Regions from separate parts of the Allobosea sp. GW821-FHT10B12 genome, predicted to be linked through region 1. Evidence: riboswitches for the same ligand, from Rfam matches in the RefSeq annotation. Region 1 holds a riboswitch; the other holds the start of a gene.
What was found. A riboswitch is a leader RNA that binds a small molecule or an ion and turns the genes downstream of it on or off. The one in region 1 is predicted to bind thiamine pyrophosphate.
Positions count from the first base shown of each region.

Region 2: another riboswitch for thiamine pyrophosphate. It lies ahead of AC07O0_RS00185 (ABC transporter permease); the one in region 1 lies ahead of thiC (phosphomethylpyrimidine synthase ThiC).

Region 1 covers NZ_JBWKNL010000004.1:404,256-408,963, forward strand. The annotation lists gene AC07O0_RS16550 (hypothetical protein) at 1-231, opposite strand, end outside; gene AC07O0_RS16555 (hypothetical protein) at 221-664, shown strand; gene AC07O0_RS16560 (hypothetical protein) at 731-931, shown strand; TPP riboswitch at 1,035-1,139, shown strand; gene thiC (phosphomethylpyrimidine synthase ThiC) at 1,218-3,095, shown strand; gene thiO (glycine oxidase ThiO) at 3,101-4,087, shown strand; gene thiS (sulfur carrier protein ThiS) at 4,071-4,268, shown strand; gene AC07O0_RS16580 (thiazole synthase) at 4,273-4,708, shown strand, end outside.
Region 2 covers NZ_JBWKNL010000001.1:30,084-34,791, reverse strand. The annotation lists gene AC07O0_RS00190 (ABC transporter substrate-binding protein) at 20-979, opposite strand; gene AC07O0_RS00185 (ABC transporter permease) at 1,023-1,766, opposite strand; TPP riboswitch at 1,864-1,960, opposite strand; gene AC07O0_RS00180 (TenA family protein) at 2,020-2,664, opposite strand; gene AC07O0_RS00175 (hypothetical protein) at 2,723-3,898, opposite strand; gene AC07O0_RS00170 (glutathione S-transferase family protein) at 4,090-4,708, shown strand, end outside.

The sequences.
Region 1 (4,708 bases):
CTTGAGGCGTTGCTTCAGCGCGGAGGTATCCACCGTCGGCCCGCCGGCCACCGGCCCGTTCTCGTCGAAACCGAAGAGCCAGAGCAGGGGCAGCCCATTCTTCAGCGGCAGAAATCCGCGGTAGGCGTGTTGCAGCGCCGCGAACTCGGCTTGCGGCACGGTGGCGAGAGCATTCCCCTGGAGGTTGATGAACTGCCGCAGCAATGTGGCGGCCGAGTCCTTGTCGGTCATCGTGGTCCTGCCGGCACGTCGCTCTATTTGCGGCGACTATTACAACGGCGCGAAGTGCGGACAATCCCACTGCCACGCTGGAACCGGCGTCGCCCGCGCGGGTTGTTCCATCAGGCCGGTCATGGCTGCCGGCCCGACTGGAGGGGGTGTCATGCACGTGCGTCGCTGGTTCCTCGTCGGATTGATTTTCGTAGGCATTGTCGCAGCTGAGGCCGTTGCCGCTCAGTCGCCTTCACCGCAGCGTCAGCGGGCGCCTGGCGTGCCAATGGCGCCGAATGCGGGCGAGGTGCAGAAGCTCGAACCGCGCTCCGATCGTGTCGAGGCGCGGCGCGAGCGTGAGCAGCTGGCGCGCGATCGCTCCGCGCCGCCGGAGCCGAACCGCGAGATTCCGATGCCGAAGCCGGTGCCGTCGATCATCGCGCCTGCTCGATAGCGGTTGCGGCTTTAGGTTTAGATTCAGGTAACGATCGCTACCTATGGTGACGGCGAGGAGCCTGCCATGAGTGAGATGTCGGTCGTGATCGCCCAGAGCCTGATGAGCATGAAGTCGGCTGCGACGCAGCAGGCCATGCAGCTCGAAATGGTCAAGCAGAACGCCGATTCCGACCAGGCTCTCGTCGCCATGCTCCAGCAGGCCACTGAGCAGCAGCAGGCAATGCTACCCGCCGGCCAGGGCGGCAATCTCGACATCACGGCCTGATTCTCCCTCTCCATCGCGTGCAATGCCTATGGCGCATGCCAGTGCAGCGTGAAGCCGTGCTCCTTTGCCAGTTGCGCTGAGATCAGGACGGTTCTAACCTCCACCTCGTTCCGAGGGGTGCTCGATAAGAGCTGAGATGGCCTGACGGCCGAACCCATCGAACCTGATCCGGGTCATACCGGCGGAGGGACTGGAACGCGGCTGCGCCACAAATGCATCCGCAGACAGCGACTGGACCGTCAGACGCCCCGGATCTCCTGGACCTGCAAGGGAGGAGATCCTTACGATGAACGCCCACACCAAACCGCAGAAGAACAGCGTCAAGGCCGCGCCGCAAAGCGTGACGACCGGCCCGATCATCGGCTCGCGCAAGATCTATGTCGCCGCACCCGAGCATCCCGGGATGCGCGTGCCCTTCCGCGAGGTCGTGCTGACCACCGACGCCGAGCCGCCGGTCCGCATCTACGATCCGTCCGGCCCCTATACCGAGACCGATGCGAAGATCGATCTCAATGCCGGCCTGGTGCAGCCGCGCCGCGCTTGGCTCGACGCCCGCGGCTTCGAGACGGTCGCGGGACGTGCCGTCACTGCCGCCGACAACGGCAATATCTCGGCCGAGCAGCTGGTGCCGGCTTGTCCGGCCCAGCGCCCGATCCTCGAGGCCAGGTCCGGCCAGATGGCGACGCAGTACGAGTTCGCCAAAGCCGGCGTCATCACGCCCGAGATGATCTACGTCGCCCACCGCGAGAATCTCGGCCGCGCCGCCATGCTGGATGGCGCCCGCGAGCGTCATGCCGATGGCGAAAGCTTCGGCGCCTCGGTTCCCGAATTCGTCACGCCGGAGTTCGTCCGCGACGAGATCGCCCGCGGGCGCGCCATCATCCCCGCAAACATCAACCATCCCGAGCTCGAGCCGATGGCGATCGGCCGCAATTTCCTGGTCAAGATCAACGCCAATATCGGCAATTCGGCCGTGACCTCCGGCGCCGCCGAGGAGGTCGAGAAGCTGGTCTGGGCGATCCGCTGGGGCGCCGACACGGTCATGGACCTCTCGACCGGCCGCAACATCCACAACATCCGCTCCTGGATCCTGCGCAACTCGCCGGTCCCGATCGGCACGGTGCCGATCTACCAGGCGCTGGAGAAGGTCGGCGGCGATCCGATCAAGCTCGACTGGGAGGTGTTCAAGGACACGCTGATCGAGCAGGCCGAGCAGGGCGTCGACTATTTCACCATCCATGCCGGCGTCAGGCTGCCTTATGTCCCGCTGACGGCCTCCCGGGTCACCGGCATCGTCTCGCGCGGCGGCTCGATCATGGCGCGCTGGTGCCTGGCGCATCACAAGGAGAGCTTCCTCTACGAGCGCTTCGACGAGATCTGCGAGATCATGCGGCGCTACGACGTCTCGTTCTCGCTCGGCGACGGCCTGCGTCCGGGCTCGATCGCCGACGCCAACGACCGCGCCCAGTTCGCCGAGCTGGAGACGCTGGGCGAGCTCACCAAGGTCGCCTGGGACAAGGGCTGCCAGGTGATGATCGAGGGCCCCGGCCATGTGCCGATGCACAAGATCAAGGAGAACATGGACAAGCAGCTGCGCGAATGCGGCGAAGCCCCGTTCTACACATTGGGACCGCTGACCACCGACATCGCGCCCGGCTATGACCACATCACCTCCGGCATCGGGGCTGCGATGATCGGCTGGTTCGGCTGCGCCATGCTCTGCTACGTCACGCCGAAGGAGCATCTCGGTCTGCCCGATCGCGACGACGTCAAGACCGGCGTCATCACCTATCGGATCGCCGCCCATGCCGCCGATCTCGCCAAGGGCCACCCGGCGGCGAAGCTGCGCGACGACGCACTCTCCCGCGCCCGCTTCGACTTCCGCTGGGAGGACCAGTTCAACCTGGCGCTCGATCCCGATACGGCCCGCGCCTTCCATGACGAGACCTTGCCGAAGGATGCCCACAAGGTCGCACATTTCTGCTCGATGTGCGGCCCCAAGTTCTGCTCGATGAAGATCACCCAGGACCTGCGTGCCGAGGTACAGGCGATGGGCGACAATGAGCGGGCGGCGCTTGAAGCCATGGCCTCGCAGGGCATGGCGGAAAAATCGGAGGAGTTCCTGAAGAAGGGCGGCAACCTCTATCTGCCGGCGGCGGAGTAGGGGTCATGCGCGTCGCTGTGATCGGGGCCGGCGTCGCCGGCCTCGTGACGGCGCTCGAGCTGGCCGAGCGGGGCATCGCGGTCGACGTGTTCGAACGCGGTGCAGCCCTCGGCGAGCAGGCCTGCTCCTGGGCCGCCGGCGGCATGCTGGCGCCCTGGTGCGAGCGCGAGAGCGCCGAAGAGGCTGTCGTCACTCTCGGCCAACAGGCGCTCGACTGGTGGTCGCGCCATTATCCCGGGACGCTCGCCCACGGCACGCTGGTGCTTGCCCCAGCCCGTGATGCCGGCGAGCTGACGCGTTTCGCGGCGCGAACGGCCGGATTCGACCGGCTCGACGCTGATGAGGTCGCCGCTCTGGAGCCTGATCTTGCCGGTCGCTTCCGGCAGGGCCTGTTCTTCGCGCAGGAGGCTCATCTGGACCCCCGCCTCGCCATGGCGGCGCTCGCTGAAGCGCTGCAGGCGGCCGGCGTACCGATCCACTACGGCGTCGAGGCTGACGAGACGGCTGTCGATGCCGATCGGATCGTCGATTGCCGGGGCCTGTCTGCCCGCGACCAGATCGGTACTTTGCGGGGCGTGCGTGGCGAGATGCTGGTGCTGCGCACCGACGAGATCAGGCTGAGCCGCCCGGTCCGGCTGCTGCATCCGCGCATTCCGCTCTATGTCGTGCCGCGCTCCGACGGGCATTTCATGATCGGCGCGACGATGATTGAGAGCGATGATCGTAGCCAGGTCAGCGCCCGCTCGACGATCGAGCTGCTCAGCGCCGCCTATGCGCTGCATCCCGCTTTCGGTGAGGCCGAGATCGTCGAATTGCGCGCCGATGTCCGCCCGGCCTTTCCCGACAATCTGCCGGAGATCGTGGAGGACGGCCGGGTGCTGCGCTTCAACGGCCTGTTCCGCCACGGCTTCCTGCTCTCGCCGGCTTTGGCCGGGCAGGTGGCCGATCGTCTTCTCGTATCCAGGGAGTTGTCCGATGCGCATCATCGTTAACGGCGACACGCGTGAAGTCGCCGCCCCCGTTCTGGCCGAGGCGCTGGCCGAGCTCGGTTATGCCGGCGCGGTCGTCGCCACGGCCGTGAACGAGGCCTTCGTGCCCGCTGGGGCGCGGACGCAGACAGTCCTCGCCGACGGCGACCGGCTCGAGATTCTCGCGCCGATGCAGGGAGGCTGAAACGATGGATTTCTACGGCTTCGCCCCGCGCTCGCGCCTCTTCCTCGGCACGGCGCAATACCCCTCGCCAGCCGTGCTGCAAAAGTCGGTCGAGGCGGCCGGTGTCGACGTCGTCACCGTCTCGCTGCGCCGCGAGGCCGGCCGGCTCGGCGGCGGCCAGGACTTCTGGGCGCTGATCCGCGGTCTTGGCGTCAGGGTGCTGCCGAACACGGCCGGCTGCCACTCGGTCAAGGAAGCGGTGACGACGGCGCAGATGGCGCGCGAGGTCTTCGGCACGCCCTGGATCAAGCTCGAAGTGATCGGCGAGGCCGACACGCTCCAGCCCGATGTCTTCGGCCTGGTCGAGGCGGCGCGCATTCTCTGTGCCGAGGGCTTCGAGGTCTTCCCCTACATGACCGAGGACCTCGTCGTGGCCGAACGGCTGGTCGAGGCCGGCTGCC
Region 2 (4,708 bases), on a different contig from region 1:
TGCCGCCGCGATCCGCTGGTTACTTCACCTCGCCCGCGATCTCGGCGAGGGCCGGAGCCTTCTGGATCAGGCCGCGCTCGACGAGGAAGGCGCCGAAGCGCTCATAGCGGCGCTGGTCAAGGGCGCGCGGGCGCTTGGCGAAGCGCGGCAGGGTGTCGATCCAGGCCTGGCGGTTGAGGGCGTCGTCGAGATCGGGATGGGCCGCGATGAAGAGCTTCCAGGCTTCCTGTGGATGGTTGGTCAAATAGAGCGCCGCCTTCTCGATGGCGTCGAGGAAGCGCGGCAGGCGGTTGTCAGCGAGGGCGTCGCGGCGGGTGATCAGGATCAGCTCGTCATAGGCCGGGACGCCGTGCTCCTCGGGATAGAAGGCCGTGCCGGGGTGGCCTTCGAGCTTGAGCTGCGTCAGCTCGAAATTGCGATAGCCGCCGATGGTGGCGTCGACCTTGCCGCCGATCAGCGCGGCCGAGAGCGCGAAGTTGACGTTGACCAGCTTGACGTCGTCGAGCTTGAGCCCGGCCTTGGCCAGCATCTGGCCGAGCAAGGTGGTCTCCGTGCCCGAGACGGCGTAGCCGATGGTCTTGCCCTTGAGGTCGGCGAGGCTCTTGATCGGCCCGTCGGCCTTGACGATGACGCTGTTGAGCGGGGTCTCGACCAGCGTGCCGACGCGGACGATCGGGATGCCGGCGGCGTGGTCGAGATAGAGATTGGGCTGGTAGTGGATGCCGATATCGGCCTGGCCGGCGGCGACGAGGCGCGGCACGGCGGAGGGGTCGGAGGGCGGCACCATGGTGACTTCGAGCCCGGCCTCCCTAAATAGACCGAGTTGCTGCGCGACGACGAGCGGCGCGTGGTCCGGATTGACGAACCATTCGAGCATCACCGTCAGCTTGTCGGCGGCGCGCGCCGGGCTGGCGAGGCCGGCGGCCAAGACGAGGCCGGTGGCGAGGAGAGTGCGTCTGGTCAGGGCGCGGAGCGTCATCAGGCGAAATCCTTCTGCGTGATCGGCTTGAAGCGAAGTGGCGTCACGGCTCGCTCGCCCAGGGGAGGAGGCGCGGGCCGAGCGCATCGACGAGATGGCGCAGGACGAGGCTGAGCACGGCGAGGACCGTCATCGCGGCGAAGACCGTGTCGGTCTGCATGCGGGCATTGGCCTGGACCATGACGAAGCCGAGCCCGGCGGAGGCGCCGACCCATTCGCCGATCACCGCGCCGAGCGGCGCCAGCGGAGCCGCGACCCGCAGGCCGGTGAGCAAGCTCGGCATCGCCAGCGGCAGGCGGACATAACGCAGCGTCTGCCAATGCGTCGCCGTGGTCAGGGCGGTGGCGTCGATCAGCTCGGGATCGGTCCGGCGCAGGCCGTCGGTGAAGGCGGAGGCGACCGGGAAGAAGATGATGATCGTCGCCATGATCACCTTCGAGCCCATGCCGAAGCCGAACCAGACCACCAGCAGCGGCGCGATGACGAAGACCGGGAAGGATTGCAGGACCAGCAGGACCGGCCAGATGAGGCGACCGAGTCGCGGCAGCGCCACGATCGCGAGCGCGGTCAGCGCGCCGAACAACGAGCCGAGCACGAAGCCGAGCGCCATCTCGGCGATGGTGGTGAGGCTGTGGCTGAAGAGGAAGCCGGGCTGGCGCTGGAAGGCCAGCGCCACGTCGAGCGGCGAGGGCAGGATGTAGCGCGGTGGCTGGAACAGCCAGATCGCGCTTTGCCAGGCCAGGAGCAGGACGAGAATCGTCCGCAGGGCTGGAGCGAGCGCGGCCATCATCAGCCCCGCTGCGGCCGAACTGCGCTCTATCCTGTCCTGCGTCGTCAAAGCTCGCCTTTCCGGTGGAAGGCGGGCACGGGGATGAGCACTGACGAGGCTGCCCCGAGCGACTCCCTCCGCCAGCATGATCTGGTTCAGGTTCGAAGGGTGCTTCTCAGCTCGCCTTCCGGCGAACGCCCCCGTCTCTCGATTGTGCTTGTGGCAGAAAGGCTTGCGCCTGTCACGCCTGCCTCAGGCCGCAGCGCGCCGCTCAGGCTTCGTCATAGGCCGAGTCGAAGAAGGCCTTCTCCAGCGCGACGGTACGCAGGAAGAAGTCCCGACTCGTCTGCGTCTCGCTTGGGCCGACACGGTCGAGCTCGCTTCGTAGGAAGTCGACGAAGTCGCGGAAGTCGGGATTGTCGTGCAGGGTGATCCATTCGGCATGGACGAAGTTCGCCGGCAGCGGCTCTGACACCTGCTGGGCCCAGTCGAGATAGAGCCATTCGGCCACGACCAGCACGGAGAGGGCGGCGGCGTAAGAGCGCGTCGCGGCGGCTTCGCGCATGATCGCCTTGAAGCCGGCGGTGGCCTTGCTGTCGGGAGGCGTAGCGCGGTCCTGCTCGCTGACGCCGAGCGCCGCGAAGGAGCGCAGGAAATAGGTGTTCTCCTCGCCGCTGACCATGCCGATGAAGCGGCCGAAGCGGATGCGGGCCTCGAAGCTGTCGGCGCCGGCGAGCGCGGCGCCGAGCAGGGTCAGGAAGCTGTCGAGGAAGCGATGGTCCTGGATCAGGTAGCGGGCCATGACCGCGTTGGAGACCGAGCCATCGAGCAGTTCGCGGACGAAGCGGTGGCCGACGGATTGCGACCAGGCCGGCTGGCTGGCCTGGCGGAGGGTCTCGGTGAAACGTTCGGTCATGGGCGTAGCCTTCTGCTGATCGGGCTCTCCCTATCAGCAGCGGCGCCGCGACCGCACGCTATTTCAGCCGCGCCGCGACGATCTTCGCGAGCTCGCCGACGCGCGCCTTGGCCTCAGCGTGTAGCGCCTGATCGCGCTCGCCGCCGGAGACGCGGACATCGACCGTCACCAGCCCTTTGCGGATATGGATGCGGTTCATGATGTCGAGCGCCGCCTCGTCGCCCAGCCCTTCGACCGGCGTCTTGGCCTCGGAGACCTTGATCGCGCTCTGGAACCAGCGCTTCGACAGGTCCTCATTGGCGGCGACGTTGCGGACGCTGACCTGGATCTGGTTGAGCTCGACCGTGCGCTTGCCGTCCTTCTCGACGGTGCGTTTGGCGTCGAACTGGCAGCCGATCGGGTTCGGCAAGGCCTCCTGCCGGTTCTCGCGGCTCTCATGGGTGATCTTGCCCATCAGCTTGCGCGGATCGCTGATGGTCATGCCGGGGAAGGCGGCCTTGACGTCTGTGGGCGTCAGCAGCGCGCAGGCGTCCGGCCACTGCTCGACCGGGGCGACGGAGGAGGGGCGGGTGTCCGCCGGCACGGTCACGGCGCTGTTGGTCGCCACCTGCGTCGGTGCGTCGACCATGCCGGCTCCACCCTGCCAGCGCGCCGCCGCCTGCTTTGCCAGAGCGAGTGCGTTCGGCGCGGTCTGCTCGGAATAGAGATCGAGCGAGACGGCGTAGATCAGATCATCCTTGCGGGCGCGGATCACGACGCTGGACGAATTGGTCTCCTGGAAGGCCTCGTCGCCGATGCCGGAGAGCTGCTCGAGCTTGAGGGTGATCTTCGGATCGCTCGCGACCTTCTCGCGGGTACCCTTGATCGAGGCGAAGGCCTGGGCCGGGGTTTCGCGGCCCTTGGCGACGCCGTCCCAGCGGATCACCGTGACCGAGGCGAAGCGGGCATGGTCCATCTTCGAGGTAGGGCTCGGCAGCTTCACCGAATACATGCAGCTCTCGGCGTATTGCGGGCCGCGGCTGATCGGGCTCAGCGTCGGGCCCTTGGCGGTGATCGGGCGGCCGGGGAAGAGCGCTTCCAGATCGGCCTGCGGCAACAGGCGACAGGCATCGGGTGCCTTACCCGCCGCGGTCGGTTCCGAAGCGGCCGGAGTGGCCGTCGTTGCGGTCTGGGCGAGGATGGGGCTGGCGAGAATCAACAGCAGCGGCGTCACGAGCGCGGAACGGGCGAGCATCGGATCGGTTCTCCAGGGACGGGCGCAAGCTGCAGCGGAGGGCGGTCGCGCCGTTCGGGGACTGGCGAATCTAGGTGCGACGGTGGCGCGATCATGGCGCTGCGGCAGGTCGCGACGGAGATTGCTGACACAGGCTGTCAGCCGGAGAGGTGTCAATACAAACCAATTGGTATGTATGGGAGGAAGCGATGATGAAGCTCTACGGATTCGGACCGACGCGGACCTTGCGGGCGTTGTGGGGGCTGAACGAGCTCGGCATTCCGTTCGACTATATCCATGTCGACCTGCTCGGCGGTGAGGCGCAGACGCCGGCATTCCTCAAGATCAACCCGGCGGGCAAGCTGCCGGTCCTGGTCGATGGCGACAATGTCCTGCCCGAGTCGGCGGCGATCATCCTCTATTTGTCCGAGAAGTTTCCGGAGAAGCGCCTGCTGCCTGACGATCTCGACGAGCGGGCGCAGGCCTATCGCTGGATCCTGTTCGCGATGACCGAGCTGGAGCAGCCGCTCTGGCGCATCACCAAGCACAGCTTCCTCTACCCGGAGGAGCAGCGGCTGCCGCAGGACATCACGCTCGCCAGCGAGGAGTTCAGGCGCATGGCGGCGGTGCTGGAAGCCCATATGGTGGGGCGCGACTTCATCGTCGGCGACCGGATGGGGGCGGCAGACTGTGTCACCGCCTATCTGATGGATTGGGCGAACGAAGACGGGCTGCTCGACGGCTTCCCGCATCTGCAGCGCTATCTCGAACGCATGTATGCCCGCCCGACGGCGCCGCAGCGGATCGCGGAGGCCTTCGCCAGCGTGCAGC